Linked DNA regions of Rhodopseudomonas palustris. The protein of the gene in region 1 interacts with the protein of each later gene in a pairwise test. Links are inferred from orthologs where the notes say so. Each region holds a gene or a part of one and is shown on either strand. Other genes may lie near its edges. The genes, in order: HZF03_RS01040 and ccmE.

What was found.
Region 2: the proteins of HZF03_RS01040 (region 1) and ccmE interact in binary tests that used the Escherichia coli proteins (3 or more experiments, as listed by UniProt). The link is inferred for Rhodopseudomonas palustris from one-to-one orthologs.

What each region holds. Positions count from the first base shown.
Region 1 is NZ_CP058907.1:220,726-232,165, reverse strand. Bases 5,133-8,005 are described here. They hold HZF03_RS01040 (heme ABC transporter permease), read right to left. Parts: upstream 7,000-8,005; coding sequence 6,265-6,999; downstream 5,133-6,264. Other genes in these bases: ccmA (heme ABC exporter ATP-binding protein CcmA), read right to left, coding at 7,757-8,005; ccmB (heme exporter protein CcmB), read right to left, coding at 7,092-7,760; ccmD (heme exporter protein CcmD), read right to left, coding at 6,092-6,265; HZF03_RS01050 (DsbE family thiol:disulfide interchange protein), read right to left, coding at 5,479-6,075; HZF03_RS01055 (ComEA family DNA-binding protein), read right to left, coding at 5,133-5,339. Also shown: acs (acetate--CoA ligase), read right to left, coding at 1-1,904; HZF03_RS01070 (RluA family pseudouridine synthase), read right to left, coding at 2,268-3,239; signal recognition particle-docking protein FtsY, read left to right, coding at 3,268-4,215; HZF03_RS01060 (septation protein A), read left to right, coding at 4,212-4,829; more of HZF03_RS01055, read right to left, coding at 4,962-5,132; more of ccmA, read right to left, coding at 8,006-8,359; aconitate hydratase AcnA, read left to right, coding at 8,575-11,292. UniProt on the Escherichia coli protein: Required for the export of heme to the periplasm for the biogenesis of c-type cytochromes.
Region 2 is NZ_CP058907.1:2,062,701-2,074,013, forward strand. Bases 3,957-6,702 are described here. They hold ccmE (cytochrome c maturation protein CcmE), read left to right. Parts: upstream 3,957-4,950; coding sequence 4,951-5,454; downstream 5,455-6,702. Other genes in these bases: ccmI (c-type cytochrome biogenesis protein CcmI), read left to right, coding at 3,957-4,837; HZF03_RS09525 (heme lyase CcmF/NrfE family subunit), read left to right, coding at 5,451-6,702. In the rest of the region: HZF03_RS09500 (sensor histidine kinase), read left to right, coding at 1-1,381; HZF03_RS09505 (RT0821/Lpp0805 family surface protein), read left to right, coding at 1,478-1,942; HZF03_RS09510 (hypothetical protein), read left to right, coding at 2,165-3,568; more of ccmI, read left to right, coding at 3,731-3,956; more of HZF03_RS09525, read left to right, coding at 6,703-7,433; HZF03_RS09530 (cytochrome c-type biogenesis protein), read left to right, coding at 7,447-7,944; HZF03_RS09535 (formamidase), read right to left, coding at 8,253-9,275; HZF03_RS24610 (hypothetical protein), read right to left, coding at 9,395-9,556; HZF03_RS24615 (CobW family GTP-binding protein), read right to left, coding at 9,529-9,876; HZF03_RS24620 (hypothetical protein), read right to left, coding at 9,901-10,026; HZF03_RS09545 (MFS transporter), read right to left, coding at 10,130-11,313. UniProt on the Escherichia coli protein: Heme chaperone required for the biogenesis of c-type cytochromes. Transiently binds heme delivered by CcmC and transfers the heme to apo-cytochromes in a process facilitated by CcmF and CcmH.

The DNA.
Region 1 (11,440 bases):
ACCACCGCGGGATCGGCCAGTGTCGAGGTGTCACCGAGCGAGGACGGTTCGTCCTCCGCGATCTTGCGTAGGATTCGGCGCATGATCTTGCCGGAGCGAGTCTTGGGTAGGCCGGGCGCGAACTGGATCAGGTCGGGCGAGGCGATCGGGCCGATGTCCTTGCGGACCCAGGCGACCAATTCCTTGCGCAGCTCCTCAGTCGGCTCTTCGCCGGCCATCAGGGTCACATAGGCGTAGATGCCCTGGCCCTTGATGTCGTGCGGATAGCCGACCACCGCCGCCTCGGACACCTTCGGATGCGCCACCAGCGAGGATTCGACCTCGGCGGTGCCCATCCGGTGACCCGAGACGTTGATGACGTCGTCGACCCGGCCGGTGATCCAGTAGAAGCCGTCGGTGTCGCGCCGGCAGCCGTCACCGGTGAAGTACTTGCCCTTGTAGGCCGAGAAGTAGGTCTGCTCGAATCGGGCATGGTCGCCGTACACGGTCCGCATCTGTCCCGGCCAGGAGCGGGCGAGGCAGAGGTTGCCGGTGCATTCGCCTTCCAGAACGTTGCCTTCCGGATCGAGGATCTCGGGCACCACGCCGAAGAACGGCCGGGTCGCTGAGCCGGGCTTCAGCTTGGTGGCGCCGGGCAGCGGGGTGATCAGGATGCCGCCGGTCTCGGTCTGCCACCAGGTGTCGACGATCGGGCAGCGGTCCTCGCCGACGACGCGGTGGTACCACTCCCAGGCCTCCGGATTGATCGGCTCGCCGACCGAGCCGAGCAGGCGGAGCGACTTGCGCGAGGTCTTCTTCACCGGCTCGTCGCCGGCCTGCATCAGCGCGCGGATCGCGGTCGGTGCGGTGTAGAAGATGTTGACCTTGTGCTTGTCGATCACTTCCCAGAACCGGGAATTGGTCGGATAGTTCGGCACGCCTTCGAACATCAGCGTCGTGGCGCCGTTGGCGAGCGGCCCGTACAGGATGTAGCTGTGGCCGGTGACCCAGCCGACGTCCGCGGTGCACCAGTAGATGTCGCCGTCGTGATAATCGAAGACGTATTGGTGCGTCATCGACGCGAACACCAGATAGCCGCCGGTGGTGTGCAGCACGCCCTTCGGCTGGCCGGTCGAGCCCGAGGTGTAGAGGATGAACAGCGGGTCTTCGGCGTGCATGTGCTCGACCGGGCACTCGGTCGTCACCACCTCGGCCGCTTCGTGGTACCAGAAGTCGCGGACGTCATCCATTTCGACCGCGGCACCGGTGCGTTTGACCACCATCACCCAGTCGACGCCCTCGCACTTCTTCAGCGCCGCGTCGACATTGGCCTTCAGCGGCACCTTGCGGCCGCCGCGCAGGCCTTCGTCGGCGGTGATGACGATCTTCGAGTTGCAGTCGTTGATGCGGCCCGCGAGGCTGTCGGGCGAGAAGCCGGCGAACACCACCGAGTGGATCGCGCCGATCCGGGCGCAGGCCAACATCGCGAACGCGGCTTCCGGAATCATCGGCAGATAGATGGTGACGCGGTCGCCCTTGCCGACATTGCGGTTGCGCAGGATGTTGGCGAACTTGCAGACTTCGTCGTGCAGCTCGCGATAGGTGATGCTGCGCGACTGCGAAGGATCGTCGCCTTCCCAGATGATCGCGACCTGGTCGCCGCGTTTGTCGAGGTGGCGGTCGATGCAGTTGTAGGCGGCGTTGAGGACGCCGTCCTCGAACCACTTGATCGAAACGTTGCCGGGCGCGAACGACCAGTTGTCGATCTTGGTCGGCGCCTTGATCCAATCGACACGCTTGGCGTGCTCCGCCCAGAATCCGGTCGGATCCGTGACCGAGCGCTCGTACATCTGGCGATATTTGGCGTCGTCGACGAAGGCGCGGCTCGCCCACTCTGCGGGCACGTCGTAGATCTTCTCGGACATTCGTTCCTCCACAAAAACGCGGCCGATGCCGCACCCGCCGTCGGTGCTCGACCGCAACCCCGCTGCAACCGGCGACTCACCCGCCAACGAGTCTGGCTCCGCCGATCGTTGATCCTGCGATCCGGGCGAAGTCATGGAAACGTTACGGGGGAGCATCGCCGGTGAAGAGACGTGCGATCGTCTCAGCCTCCGGCTGTTGTTGTTAAGGCAATTATGCGTCGGTACGCCGGGCCGCGACAAGCGGTGCAGTCATCCGACTTTCGGCGCTGATCGCGCGCATGTGCAGGGGCGTGATCGGAATGCGTGCGCTGCGGCGGGATGCCTGGCATCACGGCGTGGGCCGCGACCGCCTGAGGCCGTGGGTCAGTCTGCTGTCCAGCCGCAGGCCGAGAGCCGCGGGTGCATATGCGTCGGCGGCGGCGCTGTGACCACCACAGGCGGCTTGTTGCGTGACAATGGGATGACGATCTCGCGGGCATGCAGATGCAGCCGCGGTTCGCCGAACCGCGGGCCATTGCCATAGATGTTGTCGCCGAGGATCGGCCAGCCCATCGCGGCGCAATGAACCCGGAGCTGATGGGTCCGGCCGGTGATCGGTTCGAGCGCGAGCCATGTGAGCTGCGTCGGAGGCGGCGCGCCAAGGATCGCGCCCGGCTTTCGAGACAGATTATCTGCCTCTCCCCGAGCAGGGCGAACTCCCTCTCCCGCTTGCGGGAGAGGGTTGGGGTGAGGGCGCCCCGAAGTAAGGCTGCCGCTGTGGACCCCCACCCCCGACCCCTCCCCGCAAGGGGGAGGGGAGCCGCTCGCCGTGGCGTCGCGGATCGGGGCGGATGTTGCGGAGGTGGTCGTCGCGGCGGCCGGCAAAACTCCCGACCGCCCCATCACCCGCCATTTCGTCAGCGACGGGAGCCCACTTTCCTGGTCGACCTTCTGCCACCAGCCGCGTTCGGCGTTGAGCTTGGCGATCGGCAGGTCGATGCTGCCTTGGTCTTCGGTCGGGCCGCCTTCGACGATCGCCCAATAGGTCTTGGAAATCCGCGAATGCTTGAACAGCAGCCCCAGCGTGGCGGTGGCCTTGCGGTGGCGGCCGAGCACCAGGCAGCCGGAGGTGTCGCGGTCGAGCCGATGCGCCAGCACCGGGGGGCGCGGCAAACCGTAGCGGAGCGCATCGAACGAAGCCTCCAGGTTCGGACCGCCCTTGGGGCCGCGATGCACCGGCAGCCCCGGCGGTTTATCGATCACCAGCATCAGCCCGTCGCGATACAGCACGCGGGCCTGGATCTCGTCGGGGGTCAGTTCCGGCGGCTCGAATTGATCTGGGTGGCTTTCGTTCATGGCGCGAAACGGCTAACACAGCGCCCTGATGAGCGACACTCCGGAAAATTCGAAACAGAGCTGGTGGCGACGGCTGTCCAGCGGACTGAAGCGCACCTCGAGCTCGATCGGGACCGCGCTGTCGGAATTCGTCTCCAAGCGCAAGCTCGATCGGGCGATGCTCGAGGAGATCGAGGACGTGCTGCTGCGCGCCGATCTCGGTACCGAGGTGGCGGCGCGGATCGCCAAGGCGGTCGGCGAGGGCCGCTACGACAAGATGATCTCGGCCAGCGACGTCAAAGAGATCGTGGCCGCGGAGGTCGAGAAGGTGCTGGCGCCGGTGGCGCAGCCGCTCGAGGTCGACGCCGGCAACAAGCCGTTCGTGATCCTGATGGTCGGGGTCAACGGTTCCGGCAAGACCACCACCATCGGCAAATTGTCGGCCCGGTTCGCCTCCGAGGGCCACAAGGTGATGCTGGCCGCCGGCGACACCTTCCGGGCTGCGGCGATCGATCAGCTCAAGGTCTGGGGCGATCGCACCGGCACCCCGGTGGTCGCAGGCGCGCAGGGTTCGGACGCCGCAGGCCTCGCCTTCAACGCGCTGACCGCAGCCAAAGAGCAAGGCCGTGACGTGCTGCTGATCGATACCGCCGGTCGGCTGCAGAACCGCACCGAACTGATGAGCGAGCTCGAAAAGGTGGTGCGGGTCATCAAGAAGGTCGATGCCACCGCGCCGCATGCGGTGCTGCTGGTGCTCGACGCCACCGTCGGCCAGAACGCGCTGTCGCAGGTCGAGGCGTTCACCAAGACCGCCGGCGTCACCGGCCTGGTGATGACCAAGCTCGACGGCACGGCGCGCGGCGGCATCCTGGTGGCGATCGCCGAGAAGCATAAGCTGCCGGTGCATTTCATCGGTGTCGGCGAGGGCGTCGAGGATCTGGCGCCGTTCACCGCGCGCGATTTCGCCAAGGCGATCGCCGGCACGGAGGCGGCATGACGGACGACCTGCTCAAGCCCAACCGGCCGCACCCGCTGTTCAAGCTGGCGACCGAGCTTGGGCCGCTGCTGGTGTTCTTCATCGTCAACGCCAAGTTTCATCTGTTCGCCGCGACCGGTGCCTTCATGGTGGCGGTGGTGGCGGCCGTGATCGCGTCCTACGTCGTCACCCGGCATGTGCCGGTGATGGCGCTGGTCACCGCCGTGGTGGTGCTGGTGTTCGGCACCCTGACGCTGGTGCTGCACGACGAGACCTTCATCAAGATGAAGCCGACCATCGTGTACTCGCTGTTCGGCGCGGTGCTCGGCGGCGGGCTGCTGTTCGGCCGCAGCTTCATCGCCATCATGTTCGATCAGGTGTTCAACCTGACGGCGGCGGGCTGGCGCAAGCTGACGCTGCGCTGGGCGCTGTTCTTCTTTGCGATGGCGCTGCTGAACGAAGCAGTTTGGCGGACGCAGTCGACCGACTTCTGGGTCAACTTCAAGGTGTTCGGCGTGGTGCCGCTCACCATGCTGTTCGCGCTGCTGCAGATGCCGCTGACCAAGCGCTACGCGGCTGAACCCGCCACGCTCGAACAGAGCGCAGCCGACGAAGGCGACGTGTCGGGGCGGTGAGGCTGCTTGGCCCCAGGCCGTCATTGCCGGGCTTGACCCGGCAATCCATCTTGTTGTGAAGGGATGGATGCCCGGGTCGAGCCCGGGCATGACGTAGTACGTTGACGCGTTGGCGTCGCGTGATCGCCTGACTTACTTCTGCTTGGCGATGATCTTGTCCTTGATGCCGTCGTAGGTCTTCTGCGGCACGATCTTCTTCTGCACCAGCTCGTCCTTGCCCTTGTAGGGCCGGCCCTTGATGATCGCAGCGGAGTACGCCTTGCCGACGCCGGGGAGCGCGTCGAGCTGTTCGGCGGTCGCCGAGTTGATATCGAGGAGCTCGACCTTCTCCGACTTCGCCGGAGCGGCCGCCTTGGTCTCAGCTTTCGGCGGAGGGGCCATCTTGTCGGATTTGGCGGTCGGCGGCGTGGCCGGCTGCGGAGCCTGCGCCATCGCCGGCGCGGAGGCGAGCAGGCCGAGCGCGACGGCGAGCGGGGCGAGCGTGAGACGACGGAAAGTCGAAGTACCCATCGGATGTCCCTCCAAAGGACGTTGTTAGTAACGCCCGAAGCTCATCCCGGATTCATGGCGCCGCAATGGCGGTGCGATGAACGACCGATAAACGGTCTGATTTATTTTCGAGGGGCTTTTGGCGGTGCTAACAGGTTGGTCAGCTCTGCGACGCCGCCAGCGCCTTGCTGATTTCCGGCTTCAGCACCCTCTCGATGTTGTCCGGCGTAATCGGTCCGACCAGCTTGTAGGCGATCTTGCCGTCGCGCCCGATGACGAAGGTCTCCGGCACGCCGTACACGCCCCATTCGATCGCAGCGCGGCCCGAGGCATCGACCCCGACAGCGGCGAACGGATTGCCGTACCGGCCGAGGAAACGGCGGGCATTGTCGGGCTTGTCCTTGTAGTCGATCCCGACGAGCTGGATGCGGGTGTCCTGCGCCAGCGTCATCAGCAGCGGCGCTTCGTCATGGCAAGGCACGCACCACGACGCCCAGACGTTAACGACGCTGACCTTGCCCTTGAACATCGCCGGATCGAGTCCCGCGACCTGGCTGCCGTCACGGCTCAGGCCGTCCAGCGGCGGTAGCGGCGTCTGCGGCGCCGGCCGCCCGATCAGGGCCGAGGGGATCCGCGACACGTCGCTGTCGCCCAGCCGAAACCAGAACAACACCGCCAGCCCGGCGAACAGCAGCGCCGGCAGCACCACCAGCCAGGAGCGGCGCTTCGGCGAGGCGGGATCGAAGGTGTCGCTCATGATGATCCGTGCGTTGTTAGTGATCGGTGGCGCTGCGGCCGGAGCGGCGGACGGCGCCGCGGGCTTCGAGGTCGCGCAGCCGCGCCTTCTGCTTGCGATAATCCAGCACCACCCAGCCGATCAGCAGCAGCACCACGATCGCGGTCGCGGCGTAGGATGAGACGATGAAGTCCGCGTATTTGCCGAACATCACGCCGCCTCGGCCCGGCTGGCCTGCATCATCTGCAGCGAACGCACCCGCCGGCGCAGGATCTCGTTCCGCATCGCGGCTAGATGCAGCGTCAGAAACAGCAGTGAAAACCCGATCGCGGTGACCAGTAGCGGGATCAGGAACGCCTTGTCGAGCGTCGATCCGCCCACCCGCACCACCGAGGCCGGCTGATGCAGCGTATTCCACCAGTCGACTGAGAACTTGATGATCGGCAGGTTGACGGCGCCGACCAAGGTCAGCACGGCGGCGGCGCGAGCGGCTCGGGACGGGTCCTCGACCGCGCGCCACAGCGCGATCAGTCCGAGATACATCAGAAACAGCACCAGCATCGAGGTCAGCCGGGCGTCCCATTCCCAATAGGTGCCCCACATCGGCCGCCCCCACAGCGAGCCGGTGACCAGCGCGAGAAAGGTGAAGGCCGCGCCGATCGGCGCGGCGGTCTTGGCCGCGACGTCGGCGAGCGGATGCCGCCAGACCAGCGTGCCGAGTGAGGCGACGCTCATCACCCCCCACACGAACATCGCCAGCCAGGCGTTCGGCACGTGCACGAACATGATCTTGACGGTCGCGCCTTGCTGGTAGTCGTCGGGTGCCAGCATGCCCTGGGTCAGTCCCGCCGCCAGCGCCAATGCGGTCGCGGCCGCCAGCCAGGGCAGCAGGCGCCCCGCGAGCGTCAGGAACCGGGTCGGATTGGCGAGTTCGGTCAGCTTCATGACGTCCCTGATAATGGCCGGGGCCCGCACAGGCAATGACGTGACGCAGGTCGGCGGCGACTTCCGAAGGAGTTGATCAGCGGTGATTCGCCCTAATCCAGTCCCTGCCGCAGGCTGGCGGCGGCGGCGAACGGGCCGATCACCAGGCTGAGCAGCGAGATCGCGCACAGGATCGAGAACGGGGTGCCGAACGACACCGGGCCGACGATCGCTGCCTGGGAGGCGGAAACTCCGAAGATCAGCACCGGGATCGACAGCGGCAGCACCAGCACGGCCAGCAGCAGGCCCCCGCGCCGCAGCGCCACCGCCAGTGCGGCGCCGATCATGCCGGTGAAGGTCAGCGCCGGGGTGCCGGCCAGCAGCGTCGCCATCACGGCCAGCGAGGCGCTGCCGTCGAGGTTGAGCAGCAGGCCGAGCACCGGGGTGGCGACGATCAGCGGCAGACCCGCCGCCAGCCAGTGCGCCAGCGCCTTGGCGGCGCAGGTCAGCTCCAGCGGGGTGCGGCTCATCACGATCAGGTCGAGCGAGCCGTCCTCGGCGTCGGCAGTGAACAGCCGGTCGAGCGTCAGCAGGCTGGCGAGCAGCGCGCCGAGCCACAGGATCGCGGGGCCGAGGCGTTTGAGCAGCGCAAGGTCCGGGCCGACCGCGAACGGCATCAGCACCACCACGGTGAGGAAGAACAGTACGCCGATCAGCGCGCCGCCGCCGACACGGAGCGCAATCTTGATATCGCGGCGAATGATGGCGCCGAGCGCGGTCATGTCGCGGCTCCGATCCGCTGCTCGCGCACCGGAATGCCGAGTGGCGTGTGGGTGGCGGCGACGATGATGCCGCCGCGGGTGAGGTGATCCTGCATCAGGCCGACGAACAGCTCCTGGCCTTTGACGTCGAGCGCCGAGGTCGGTTCATCGAGCAGCCAGATCGGCCGCCGCACCACCAGCAGGCGGGCAATCGACAGCCGCCGGCGCTGGCCGGCCGACAGATACGCCGCCGGCAGTTCGGCCGCATGGCCGAGCCCGACCGCCTTGATGCCGGCGCTCAGATCGGTGCGTTCGCCGCCGAGAAAGTCACGCCAGAAGCCGAGATTTTCAGCGACGCTCAGCGACGGCTTGAGCGCGTCGCGATGGCCGAGATAGTGCGCCTGTTCGGCGACCGGCGTATCCGGTTCCCCGCCGTCGAGCGCGATGGTTCCAGCCTCCGGTGTCAGCAGCCCGGCGATCAGCCGCAATAGTGACGTCTTGCCGGCGCCGTTGTGTCCGACCAGCGCCAGCGCTTCGCCGCCGCTCGCCTCGAAGGCCAGTCCGGCGAATACCTCGCGGCCACCTCGTACACACCGTAAGTCGCGCCCCGACAGCCGCATGTATCCCAACCTGTTCCGCTCCGGGATCGGAACGGTCTGCTCACAAATCGATGCGCTCGCCTGTCATTGTCGAACTGGCGGCGCAATTGGAAAGGTTCTATAAGCCGGAACTTGATGCAGCACACGATCGGCGCCTGCAAGCCGGACGGCCTGCCCCTCCGGAGCCAGCATACAAGCTCGCCCAATCGAAAACGATAATCTGGGACCCGCCTTACATGACCTCGCTCGACAGCTTCAAATGCCGGAAGATCCTCAAGGTCGGCAGCAAGTCTTACGTCTATTACAGCCTGCCCACTGCCGAGAAGAACGGCCTGAAGGGGATCTCCCGTCTGCCCTACTCGATGAAGGTGCTGCTGGAAAACCTGCTGCGCAACGAGGACGACCGCACCGTCAAAAAGGCCGACATCATGGCGGTCGCCAAGTGGATGCGGAAGAAGGCGCTGGAGCACGAAATCGCATTCCGCCCGGCGCGCGTGCTGATGCAGGACTTCACCGGCGTGCCGGCCGTGGTCGATCTGGCGGCGATGCGCAACGCGATGCAGAAGCTCGGTGGTGATGCCGAGAAGATCAATCCGCTGGTGCCGGTCGACCTCGTGATCGACCACTCGGTGATCGTCAACTTCTTCGGTAACAACCAGGCGTTCAAGAAGAACGTCGCCGAGGAGTACAAGCAGAACCAGGAGCGCTACGAGTTCCTGAAGTGGGGCCAGAAGGCATTCTCGAACTTCGCGGTGGTGCCGCCCGGCACCGGCATCTGCCACCAGGTCAATCTCGAGTACTTGGCGCAGACGGTCTGGACCAAGAAGGAGAAGATGACGATCGGCCGCAAGACCGGTACCTTCGAAGTCGCCTATCCGGACACGCTGGTCGGTACCGACTCGCACACCACCATGGTCAACGGTCTCGCCGTGCTCGGCTGGGGCGTCGGTGGCATTGAGGCGGAAGCTGCGATGCTCGGCCAGCCGCTGTCGATGCTGCTGCCCGAAGTGGTCGGCTTCAAGCTCAAGGGCGCGCTCAAGGAAGGCGTCACCGCGACTGACCTGGTGCTGACCGTCACCCAGATGCTGCGTAAGCAGGGCGTGGTCGGCAAGTTCGTCGAATTCTTCGGCCCGGGCCTCGACAACCTCTCGGTCGCCGACAAGGCGACGATCGCCAATATGGCGCCGGAATACGGTGCGACCTGCGGCTTCTTCCCGGTCGACGGTGAAACCATCGATTACTTGAAGACCTCGGGCCGTGCCTCGGCGCGGGTCGCGCTGGTCGAGAAGTACGCCAAGGCGCAGGGCCTGTTCCGCACCGCCAAGTCGCCGGACCCGGTGTTCACCGTGACGCTGACGCTGGACCTCGCCGACGTGGTGCCGTCGCTGGCCGGTCCGAAGCGTCCCGAGGGTCGCGTCGCGCTGCCGGCGGTGGCGGAAGGCTTCACCACGGCGATGGACGCCGAATACAAGAAGGCGCTCGACGGCGCCCGCTACAAGGTCGAAGGCCGCAATTTCGATATCGGCCATGGTGACGTGGTGATCGCGGCGATCACCTCCTGCACCAACACCTCGAACCCGAGCGTGCTGATCGGCGCCGGCCTGTTGGCGCGTAACGCCGCCGCCAAGGGCCTCAAAGCGGCGCCGTGGGTGAAGACCTCGCTGGCCCCGGGCTCGCAGGTCGTCGCCGAGTATCTGGCGAACTCGGGTCTGCAGAAGGACCTCGACAAGGTCGGCTTCAACCTGGTCGGCTTCGGCTGCACCACCTGCATCGGCAATTCCGGCCCGCTGCCGGAGGAGATCTCGAAGTCGATCAACGACAACGGCATCGTTGCCGCCGCCGTGCTGTCGGGCAACCGCAACTTCGAAGGCCGCGTCTCGCCAGACGTGCAGGCGAACTATCTGGCGTCGCCGCCGCTGGTGGTGGCCTACGCGCTCGCCGGCTCGGTGACCAAGAACCTCGCGGTCGATCCGATCGGCACCGGCAAGGACGGCAAGCCGGTTTACCTGAAGGACATCTGGCCGAGCACCAAGGAGATCAACGCCTTCGTCAAGAAGTACGTGACCTCCAAGATCTTCAAGGCGCGCTACGCCGACGTGTTCAAGGGCGACACCAACTGGCGCAAGATCAAGACGGTCGAGTCCGAGACCTACAAGTGGAACATGTCGTCGACCTACGTGCAGAACCCGCCGTATTTCGAAGGCATGACCAAGCAGCCGGAGCCGATCACCGACGTGGTCGACGCCCGCGTGCTGGCGCTGTTCGGCGACAAGATCACCACCGACCACATCTCGCCGGCCGGTTCGATCAAGCTGACGTCGCCGGCTGGTAAGTACCTGACCGAGCGTCAGGTCCGCCCGGCCGACTTCAATCAGTACGGCACCCGCCGCGGCAACCACGAAGTGATGATGCGCGGCACCTTCGCCAACATCCGCATCAAGAACCACATGCTGAAGGGCGCCGACGGCAACATTCCGGAAGGCGGCCTGACCAAGCACTGGCCCGACGGCGAGCAGATGTCGATCTACGACGCTGCCATGAAGTACCAGGAAGAGAAGGTGCCGCTGGTGGTGTTCGCCGGTGCCGAATACGGCAACGGTTCGTCGCGCGACTGGGCCGCGAAGGGCACCCGTCTGCTCGGCGTTCGCGCCGTGATCTGCCAGAGCTTCGAGCGTATCCACCGCTCGAACCTGGTCGGCATGGGCGTGCTGCCGCTGACCTTCGAAGAGGGCACCTCGTGGGCCTCGCTCGGCCTCAAGGGCGACGAGAAGGTCACGATCCGCGGCCTCGAGGGCGACCTCAAGCCGCGGCAGATGCTGGAAGCCGAGATCACCTCGGCTGCAGGCAAGCGCAAGCGCGTGCCGCTGCTGTGCCGCATCGATACGCTCGACGAACTCGATTACTACCGCAACGGCGGTATTCTGCACTACGTGCTGCGCAAGCTCGCGGCCTGAGCCGCGATCTTCGCCGATAGGCGCAGAATGCCTCACTGCGAAGTGAGTGGCAGGTGAACGGAAGGCGGCCTATGCAAAGGGCCGCCTTTTCGTTTTAAGGCTCCTCGATGGATGGCGGCGTGCCGCCGTCCCGAAGCACTCGGCAAAG
Region 2 (11,313 bases), 1.8 Mb from region 1 along the record:
ACCATCCCGCCGCGGCAGCTCGCTCGCCACCCGGCTGTTCCTGTCGGCGACCGCGTGGGTGGTGGTGATCCTGGCGATCACCGGCATCGCGCTGTCGTCGGTGTATCGCGGCGCCTCGGAGCGGGCGTTCGACCGCCGGCTCAACCTCTATCTCCGCACCATCATCGCCGAGGTTGCGACCCCCGACTCCAACCAGGAGGCGTTCCAGTCGATCGGCGAGCCGCTGTTCGATCTGCCGTTGTCCGGCTGGTACTGGCAGGTGGTCCGCACCGACGGCGAGAAGCCGGAGACGCGCGCCTCGCGCTCCCTGTGGGACCGCAAGCTGCCGCGGCTGGAAGATCAGGGCATCGAGCTTGGCCCGTCCGGCGTGCGGCACGGCTATGTCGACGGACCGGAAGGCCAGACCCTGCGCATGGTCGAGCGGCCGGTCGATCTCGGCCTCGACGGCAAGTTCATCGTGACCGTCGCCGGCGACGCCACCGAGATTTTCGAAGAAACCCGCACCTTCGATTATTATCTCGCGGGCACCTTCCTGGCGCTGTCGATCGGCCTGGTGCTGACCACGATCTTCCAGGTCCGGTTCGGCCTCGCGCCGCTGAAGCGGATCTCGGAGTCGATCGCCGACGTTCGGTCCGGCCGGGCCGAGCGGCTGGAGGGCCAGTTCCCGGTCGAGATCGCGACGCTGGCGCGCGAGACCAACGCGCTGATCGAAGCCAACCGCGAAATCGTCGAGCGCGCCCGGACCCACGTCGGCAACCTGGCGCATGCGATCAAGACGCCGCTGTCGGTGCTGGTCAATGAGGCCAGCGCCCGCCCGGGCGATCCGCTGGCCGCGAAGGTGATGGAGCAGGCCGAGCTGATGCGCAGCCAGGTCACCCATCATCTGGAGCGCGCCCGGATCGCGGCGCGGCTCACCGTCATCGGCACCATCACCGAGGTCGAGCCGGTGATCGAGGCGCTGCGCCGGACCATGGAGAAGATCCACCGCGACCGTGCCATCCAGGTCCGCGCCGAGGTCGCGCCCGGCCTCAAGTTCCGCGGCGAGCGCCAGGACCTCGAGGAGATGGTCGGCAATCTGGTCGACAACGCCTGCAAATGGGCGGCCGGGCGGGTGTTCATCGCCGTCACCGGCGAGAAGGGCGACGAGCCGGGCGGTCCGCCCAAGCTGCGGATCGTGGTCGACGACGACGGTATTGGGCTGTCGGCCGAGCAGCGCGCGATCGTCGCCCGGCGCGGCAAGCGGCTCGACGAGAGCAAGCCCGGCTCCGGCCTCGGTCTGGCAATTGTCGTTGATCTTGCAGCGCTTTACGGCGGCGAGCTGAAGCTCGACAACGCCCCGATCGGCGGCCTGCGCGCCGAGCTATGGCTGCCTGCGGCATAACGAGCCGCGCAGTTGCCACAGGGGCGCCAGAATTTGCATCTTGTTTTCCTTAACGGTTATGGATGTAGGCTGTTGGCCTTCGGGGAGCCGTTGGGGATGACCATGACGTCTTGGGGGGTGAAGCCGCTGTTGCTGCTCACCGGCGCGCTGGCGCTGGCTGGGTGCGATCGTACGTCCGGGCTGGTGGCCCGGGTGGATTCCTTCACCAGCACCGCGACCTCGGATTTCGGCCGCAATGACGGCAGCGCCGCGGTCGATGCCGCCGCAATGGGCGGCCTGATCGGGCCGAAGATCGGCGCGCTGCTCAATGCCGAAGACCGCCGGCTGGCCTATGCGGCCGAGCTGGAAGCGCTCGATCGTGGCGAATCCGGAGCCCCGGTGGCGTGGAAGAACGCGTCCTCAGGCCGCTACGGCAACATCGTGCCCGGGCCGGTCTATATGAAGCAAGGCGCTACCTGCCGCGGCTACTCGCACGCGGTGACGATCGGCCAGCAGATCGAGATCTCCCGCGGCACCGCCTGCCGCGCTCAGGACGGCGCCCCCTGGACGGCGCAAGGCTGACCGGCATCTGCTCCCGGCGCGCTGGAAGCCGAAATTTTTCAGCGTGTTATCGTCATGAGCGGCAGTTGCAGCAGAGTGTGAATCCGGCGTTCGCGGCGGTCACCTCAACCCCTTCTTAACATCGCCGTGGCTATCTCTGGAGGGTAGCGCCGTGGCGTGACGGGCACCATGCGAGTGGTGCGCAATTCCACGCGTGCCGACAGCCTGCAAACCATTGGGCGCATGAGCCAGACACCCACCGAACGGCTGAGAGATTATCTCTCCCAGCTCCCGCCGCAGTCCCAAGCGCTGCTGATGCGGGAATTCGAGCGTGCGCTCGAACGAGGCGAGGATGTCGCGGTCGCCAGCTTCGTGCTGGAGGAGTTGCGCAAGATCGTTCGCGGCTCCGAGGACGACAACAAGCCTCGCTCCGAGGATCCGGCCCGGCTGATGTTCCGGGTGCTGGAACCGTTTCTGATCGATCCCAAGGAATCGCCGCGGCCTGGACAGCTCCGGCGCTCGTCGCTGACCTCGGTCTGGCAGTGGCTGGAGCGCGAGGGCATTCCGGATCAGATCCGCGAATTCGAAGCCGGGCTGATCGGCCTGCGCGGCGCGCCGGCGTCGCAAGTCGAGCAACTGGTCCGCAAGCTGCAGCAGGCCGCCGCCGCTGCGATCGACAAGCTGATCAATCCCGAGCCGGGCGTCGACCGCCAGCGCGCGATGTCGAGGGTCGGACCGCCGTCCGCAGTCGAGGATCTGGCGCCGATCGGCGCGGTGCTGAAGAACCGCGACGCCATCGACACCTTCAACGGCAAGCTCTCCAGCAACCTGCGGGTGTTCGGCGACAGCCAGGTCAATTCGATGATCGCGGCGCTCAACGTGCCGGCGCTGCAGACGCCGATCCTGCTGCCGTTCGCGCTGACGCTGATCCTCAATCACCTCAACCAGCCGTGGCAGATCGTCCGGATGGCGATCAAGGTCGCGGGCTCGGACGACGAGATCAAGGTCGCGGCCACGCCTTACGGCGTCGCCGTCACCATGGCGATCCAGGATCTGGCGCGGCTCACTGCCGATCTGCGCGAGGAAATCCGCCGCGGCCACTACGGCAACGTCGCCGAAAATCTGAAAGTGATTCACGACGGCATTCGCGGCCTGCGCACCGAACTCGACATCCGCAGCGACTCGTCGTGGGGCAAGCAGCTCGCCGCGATCCGCGTCGACATCTCCAACGCGGTGAAGTCGGAGATCGAGAGCGTGCCGGGCAGGGTGCGCCGGCTGCTGCGGCAGCGTCCCGACAAGGACATCGCCAGCGGCGCCAAGCTCGACCAGCTCGAGGTCGACGAGACCGCCGCGCTGATCGATTTCGTCGCGGTGTGCCGCACCTATGCCAGCGAGCTGGCGATCAACGAAGTGACGCAGCGGACCTATTCCGAGCTACAGCAATATGTCGAGAAGTCCACCGACGCGCTGGTGCAGTCGCTGCGCGGCTCCGACGCCCGGGTCAAGCCGTTCCGGCATCAGCAGGCGCAGGCCGCGGTCCGGTTCTGCGAATTGCTGTTCAGCCACGACTACGCCTCGCTGATGAGTCGCGCGGTCGAAAACGCCATGGTCGTGGTGGAACGCAAGCCGGCGGCGCGGGCGGGCTGAACTCCCCTTTGATTCAAATCAAGTTTCGTCCCCTGCGGCGCCTTATCCGGTGCCGCAAATGTCAATTGCGGCTATCGTCCGACCATGGTGTAACCCGCCCGGATTTTCGACCTGCCGGGCCGGTGCCGCGGCTCCTTAGTCTTCACCCGGAACCTCGCTCGAATGGCGCTTTGGTTTGTGTTCGCGATGATGACGGCCGTGGCGGTGTTCGCCGTGCTGTGGCCGCTCGGGCGTAGCGTCAAGGCGCAGCGCGATGGCAGCGAGGCGGCGGTCTACAAGGACCAACTCGCCGAGGTCGACCGCGATGCCGCGATCGGGCTGATCGGCCCCTCCGAAGCCTCCGCCGCCAAGGTCGAGATCGGCCGCCGGCTGCTCGCCAGCGCCGAGGCTGAACGCACCACCCCGACCACCACCCGCCGCGGCCTGCGCCGCTTGGTTGCGCTGACGGCGCTGGTCGGACTGCCGGTGCTTGCGGTCGCGATCTATCTGCCGCTTGGCTCGCCGACGCTGCCGGACGAGCCGCTGGTGGCGCGGGCCAAGGCGCCGGCCAGCTCGCAGCCGCTCGACAATCTGGTGGCCCAGGTCGAGGCGCATCTGGAGAAGAACCCGACCGACGGCCGCGGCTGGACCGTGCTGGCGCCGGTGCTGGCCAAGACCGGCCGGTTCGAGGATGCGGCGCGCGCCTATCGCAATGCGATTACTTACGCCGGCGAGACCGCGGACCGCCGCGCCGATCTCGGCGAGGTGCTGACTTCGGCGGCGGGCGGTGTCGTGACCGCCGACGCCAAGACCGAATTCGAGCGTGCGGTCGCGCTCAATCAGGATGAAGCCAAGGCGCGCTACTTCCTCGGCCTCGCTGCCGAACAGGATGGCCGCCCAAAGGACGCCGCGACGATCTGGCGCGCGATGCTGGAGAAGGCGCCGGCCGACGCGCCGTGGCGGCCGATGCTGCAGACCGAGCTCGCCCGCGTCGACGGCACCGCCAAGCAGCCGGCGTTGCCGGAAGGCGCGGCCGCTGCCGTGCAGAACATGAGCGAAGCCGATCGTGCCGCGATGATCCAGGGCATGGTCGCCAAGCTCGCCGCGCGACTGAAGCAGAACGGCGACGACGTCGACGGCTGGCTGCGGCTGGTGCGCGCCTATATGGTGCTCGGCGACACCGACAAGGCCAAGAGCGCGCAGACCGAAGCGCGCCAGGCGGTCGCCGACAAGCCCGACCGGCTGAAGCAGCTCAACGACGGCCTCAAGGGCCTCGGGCTCGACGGCTGACGATTGCAGCACGAACGATGTGTTTTCGACATCTTCGTCAGACAAACAGTTCGAGCGACGCCGCGAAGCGTCGCTTGTGAACATCCGGTAGAGGACGCCGAGGCGAACGAACCATGACGCGTAAACAGCGGCGGTTGTTGATGATCGGGGGCGCCGGGGTGGTGCTCATCGTGGCGGTGGGGCTGGTGCTCAACGCGCTGCGCGACTCGATCGTGTTCTTCTCGACGCCGAAGATGGTGGCCGAACAGCACATCGAGGCCGGCAAGCGGTTCCGGCTCGGCGGCGTGGTCGAGCCCGGCTCGCTGCAGCGCGGCGAGCAACTCAGGGTGTCGTTCAAGGTCACCGACGGCGCGGCCAGCCTGCCGGTCGCCTACAAGGGCATTCTGCCGGACCTGTTCCGCGAAGGGCAGGGCGTGATCGCCGAAGGCTCGCTCGACAAGGCCGGCGTGTTCGAAGCCGACACCGTGCTCGCCAAGCACGACGAGAAGTACATGCCGAAGGAAGTCGCCGACGCCTTGAAGAAGGACGGCCACTGGAAGGACGACTACGGCAAGAAGCCCCCCGGTGAGACGACCGCGGGCCAGACCTCGGCGAATGCGGCGGAGGGCGGCAAATGATCGCCGAGGCCGGGCACTACGCACTGGTTCTGGCGCTGGCTCTGGCGCTGATCCAGTCCACCGTTCCGCTGCTCGGCGCGCGGCTCAATGACGGCGCGCTGATGAACGTGGCGCGCTCGACCGCGCTGGTGCAGTTGCTGTTCGCTGGCCTGTCGTTCACCGCGCTGGTGTGGCTGCACGTCACCTCCGACTTCTCGGTGGTGAACGTGTACGAGAACTCCCACTCGATGAAGCCGCTGCTCTACAAGATCACCGGCGTGTGGGGGAACCACGAAGGCTCGATGCTGCTGTGGGTGGCGATCCTGGCGCTGTTCGGCGGCCTGGTCGCGGCGTTCGGCAACAACCTGCCGCTGTCGCTCCGCGCCCACGTGTTGGCTGTTCAGGGCTGGGTCGCAACTGCGTTCTATCTGTTCATCCTGATCACCTCGAACCCGTTCGCGCGGATTGCCAATGCGCCGGCCGAAGGCCGCGATCTCAACCCGGTGCTGCAGGATATCGGTCTCGCGGTGCATCCGCCGATGCTGTACCTCGGCTATGTCGGGTTCTCGATTTCGTTCTCGTTCGCCGCCGCGGCGCTGATGGAAGGCCGGCTCGACGCCGCCTGGGCGCGCTGGGTGCGGCCGTGGACACTGGTCGCCTGGATCTTCCTCACCCTCGGCATCGCGATGGGCTCGTATTGGGCCTACTACGAACTCGGCTGGGGCGGCTGGTGGTTCTGGGACCCGGTCGAGAACGCCTCGCTGATGCCGTGGCTCGCCGGCACCGCGCTCTTGCACTCGGCGCTGGTGATGGAGAAGCGCAACGCGCTGAAGGTCTGGACCATCCTGCTGTCGATCCTGACCTTCTCGCTGTCGCTGCTCGGCACCTTCCTGGTGCGCTCCGGCGTGCTCACCTCGGTGCACGCCTTCGCCACCGATCCGTCGCGCGGCGTGTTCATCCTGATCATCCTGTGCGTGTTCATCGGCGGCAGCCTGACGCTGTTCGCCTGGCGGGCTTCGTCGCTCAAGCAGGGCGGTCTGTTCGCGCCGATCTCGCGCGAAGGCTCGCTGGTGCTGAACAATCTGTTCCTCACCACCGCCTGCGCCACCGTGTTCGTCGGCACGCTGTATCCGCTGGCGCTGGAAGTGCTGACCGGCGACAAGATCTCGGTCGGCGCGCCGTTCTTCAATCTCACCTTCGGCCCGCTGATGGTGCCGCTGCTGGTCGCGGTGCCGTTTGGTCCGCTGCTGGCCTGGAAGCGCGGCGATCTGGTCGGCGCCGCGCAGCGGCTGATCGCCGCCGGCGTGGTGGCGCTGCTGGCGGTCTCCTTCGTGTACGCCTGGGTCCATGGCGGCGCGGTGCTGGCGCCGCTGGCGATCGGGCTTGCGGTGTTCGTCATCCTCGGCGCGCTGATCGACATCGCCGAGCGCATTGCGCTGTTCCGCGGTCCGCTGTCGATCTCGCTGCGCCGGGCCTCCGGCCTGCCGCGCTCGGCCTGGGGCACGATGTTCGCCCATGCGGCGCTCGGCGTGACGCTGATCGGCATCGTCTGCGAGACCACCTGGAACAGCGAGTACATCGCCGCGATGAAGCCGGGGGACAGCACCAAGCTCGCCGGCTACGAGTTCAAGTTCGAAGGCGCCAATCAGCGCCAGGGACCGAACTATCGCGAGTTGCTGACGCAGTTCACGGTGACCGAGAACGGCCGGCTGGTCGGCGGCATGGCGCCGTCGAAGCGTAGCTTCATCACCCGCGGCTCCTCCACCACCGAGGCGGCGCTGCTGACCCGCGGCTTCAGCCAGCTCTACATCTCGCTCGGCGATCTCAACGACCAGGGCGCGGTGACGGTGCGGATCTATCACAAGCCGATGGTGCTGCTGATCTGGTTCGGCCCGATCCTGATGGCGCTCGGCGGCCTGCTGTCGCTGTCCGATCGCCGCTTGCGGGTCGGTGCGCCGAAACCCGCCAAGGCGCCGCGCGTACTGCAGCCGGCCGAGTAGGGTGGAGAGACCGATGCGGAAGCTAGTCGCCGCTCTGTTCATCGTGTTCGCGACCGTCGTCGCGTCGCCGCTGGCGCATGCGGTGCAGCCCGACGAGGTGATGGCCGATCCGAAGCAGGAGTCGCGGGCGCGCGAGCTATCGCGCGAGCTGCGCTGCATGGTGTGCCAGAACCAGTCGATCGACGATTCCGACGCGACGCTCGCGAAGGACCTGCGGCTGCTGGTGCGCGAGCGGATCGCGGCCGGCGACAGCAACAAGCAGGTGATCGACTATCTCGTCTCGCGCTACGGCGAGTTCGTGCTCCTGAAGCCGCGGTTCGAGACGCACACGCTGCTGCTGTGGCTGCTGCCGCCGCTGGTGCTGGTCGCCGGCGGCCTCGGCCTGTGGCTGCACATCCGCCGACGCAGCCGCGACGCCGCCCGTGCCAGCGACGCCCCGAAGCCGCTCAGTGCCGACGAGCAGGCGCGGCTCGACAAGCTGCTGGCCGAGGGCGCGGATCAAGCGCCCTAATTTTGCAGCAGAGCTGATCGGATCTCTCCGAACGTGGCCGAGCAGGCGGGAGCGGTCCTGTGCTCCGCTCAATTCGCCGGGTGTAACATGGTCAGCGACAACGGCGCCGAGTTCGCGCGGAACGGCGCGATGGACGTCGGCGTTCGCGGCGCGCGGCGATGATGAACTCTTGCGCCCCCGCATGGCACACTGCAGCGACGCTCGTGGCGAAGGTTCTAGGGCGGTCCGGCCTTCAAGCCCGCCCCTCACTCAAGGACCCGGTCGCCGTGGCGGCCGGGTCTCCCTTGGGATGACGAGATCGGTGGGAGCTACTCCGCCGCGATCGGCTTCGGCATCGGGCCGAGCTTGACGCCGTCCGGATAATACTTCCAGCCGTCGCGGACCTTGATCTTGTCGTCCCAGGGAAGCTTGTAGTTGCCTTCGGCGAGGTCGCGCACCCAGGTCAGGTAGTTCGCCTTTTCGCCGCCGGGCTTGCCGACATAGGCACGGCAGCCGAGGTTGAAGATGTTGTTCTCCAGCGCCCAGTTCTCGCGCGCCTTGTCGACCAGGCGGGGGAACAGTTCGGCGGTGACGATCTCCCAGGGATTGCGGTGGCCCTGCTGGATGACGTTGCCGTCGTAATTGCACACCGTGCCTTCGCCGAAGTAATAGAACACGCCGTCGTAGCCGGCCAGGTTGACCGACATGGTGTACATCAGGTTCTGCCAGGCGTTGGTCCGGTTGGTCCAGATCCACTGATCATTGACCTGGGTCGAATAGCCGGAGATCCGGATGTAGACGTTGGCGCCCTTGTAGGCGGCCTCGCGCGCCAGTTCCGGGAACATGCCGTCGTGGCAGATGCAGACCGCGAGTTTCGAGCCCTTCGGGCCGTCGCACACCGGCATGCCGTAATTGCCCGGCGACCACGGCTCGATCGGCACCCACGGCTGCAGCTTGCGATAATGCAGCGCCAGTTCGCCGTCGGCGTTGATGATGATCGCGGTGTTGAACGGCGGCAGCGACGGATCGTCGTTACGCTCCATCAGCGAGAACACGCCCCAGACCTTGTTGCGCTTGCACGCCTGCTTGAACGCGCCGATCTCCGGCGAATCCACCGTCAGCAGCATCTCGTCGTAGGTCCAGATCGCGGTGTTGAGACCCTGGGTCGAATATTCGGGGAACACGATCAGATCGAGATCGGGGTAGCCGGCTTTGGTGGTGTCGACCGCGCGGCAGATCTGCTTGACCTGGATTTGGATATCCTCCGGCCCGCTGACCACCGGCACGGGATATTGGATCATCGCAACGAGCAGGGCTTCGTCCCACGCGCTTACGCTTCCGGTACTTGCCATAACTTGGCTCCATGTAACGTTAGAACGTCACGTCTATGGAACTGCAGCGGTCGGTGGCGAATACGCTGTTCTACGTAACGGGCTTCGTAATCTTGAGCAGGTGCATGCGCGGCGTCGGCTCAGGCCGCGTCCGTGACGCGTCGCCACCCCGGAAACGGGTCGGGCAGGTGACGGTAACTGTTCGGATCGAACGCCTCGGCGCTGGCCGGCTCGGCCAGGCAACGCTCCAGCATGGTGGTGATGCGGGCGCGGCTCATCGTCCCGAGCATGCCGATGAACACGATCTGCTGCCGCCGGGCAGCGGCGTCTGCAGGAATTCGTTGAAGCGCTCGGGGATCAGCGGCCGGCGCGCCTCCCAGACGAAGCTGGTGACGCCGTATTCGGCGTCCTCCGGCACGTGGTCGTCGAAGCCGTACAGCTCCTTGAACCACATCGGGTGCTGATGGGCGCGTTCGAAGTCGAACAGGCCGGTGTCGAAGATCTGGTCCGGCGACACCCGGCTGTAGTCGGTCTCGATCAGCCGGGCGTCGGGATTGAGCGCGTGGATGATGGCCCGCGCCGCCTCGTGCTGCGCGGGCGTGGCGTCCACGACCTTGTTCATGACAACGATGTCGGCGAACTCGATCTATTCGACCAGCAGATTGACCAGGGTGCGCCCGTCGCCTTCGCCCGCGGTCTCGCCGCGGTCGGCGAGAAAATCGGTCGACGAATAGTCCTTCAGCAGGTGGACGGTGTCGACCACCGTCACCATGGCGATGTGCGGGCCGGCGAGGTGTCAAGCACGGCGCGGGGCGGGGACGAGCATCTTGTTTCGGCGGCTGCCTTGAAGACCGCCGACGCAGATTCCTCGCCCTCTACTGACGGGCGGGGCTCTTGCGCACGATCAAGGCAATGAGCGCGGCAGCGACGATGACGGCGGCGAGATTGTAGATCATTGCGCCGGAGAAGGCGTCCGCGTAGCGCCCTGCCTGGGAGACGCCTTCGCCGGCATCCTTACCGAGAATCCCCACGAAGAATATGCCAACAACGGAAACGCCGAAGGCTCCGCCGACCTGTTGCATGGTGGAAATAAAGCCGGCCGCCATTCCGGCATGACTTTCCTCGACATAGCCGATGACCAGATTGAGCAGCGGCGTCATCGACAGGCCCTGTCCGAAGCCGAACAGCACCAGAGGCGGCAGCAGGGCGAATATTCCAGCTCCGTCGCCGAGACCTGCGGCGGTCACGATCAGCCAGCCGATGCCGGCTGCATAGACCAGCGTGCCACCGGCGATTGCGATGTTTCCGAAACGCGCCACCAGCTTCGGTGCGACCAGCGATGCCACCACGAAACCGACGCTCGCCGGCGCGAACAGCGTGCCGGCCGCGAACGGCGTCAGACCGAGGCCGGACTGCACCAGCAGGGCGAAGCATAGAAACAGCGATGTCGCTGTCGAATAGATCAGCAGCACCACCACAGACCCCACCGAGAAGCCGGTGTTGCGGAACAAGGTCAGATCAATGGCGGGATCGCCGCCGCGCCTTGCAACCAGATGCTCCCAGACGAGAAACGCCGTGAGCAGCACGACCGAGGCTGCCATGCTGGCCCATGTCCAGAGCGGCCAGCCGAGATTCGGGCCTTCGAGCAGAGGCAACAGCAGGAGCAGCAATCCCGCTGTCGCCAGTCCGATCCCGGGCCAATCGACGCCCATCGCGTCGGAAGAGCGCGATTCCGGGATGATCCGCGCCGATAGCAGCGCGATGATGCCTATCGGCAGGTTGATGAGGAAGATGATACGCCAGCCGAGGCCGAACAGGTCGCTTTCAACGATCAGGCCGCCGAAGACCTGTCCGACGATGGCCGCCAGCCCCAATGTCATGCCGAGAAGTCCGAATGCCCGGCGGCGGCCAGCATCGTCGTACATGACACGTAGCAGCGCATAGACCTGCGGAAACAGGATCGCGCCTGTCGCGCCTTGCAGAAGGCGGGCAACGATCAGGCTGGTGGCGTCGGGCGCGATGCCGCAGAGGAACGATGTGATCGCAAATCCGGCCATGC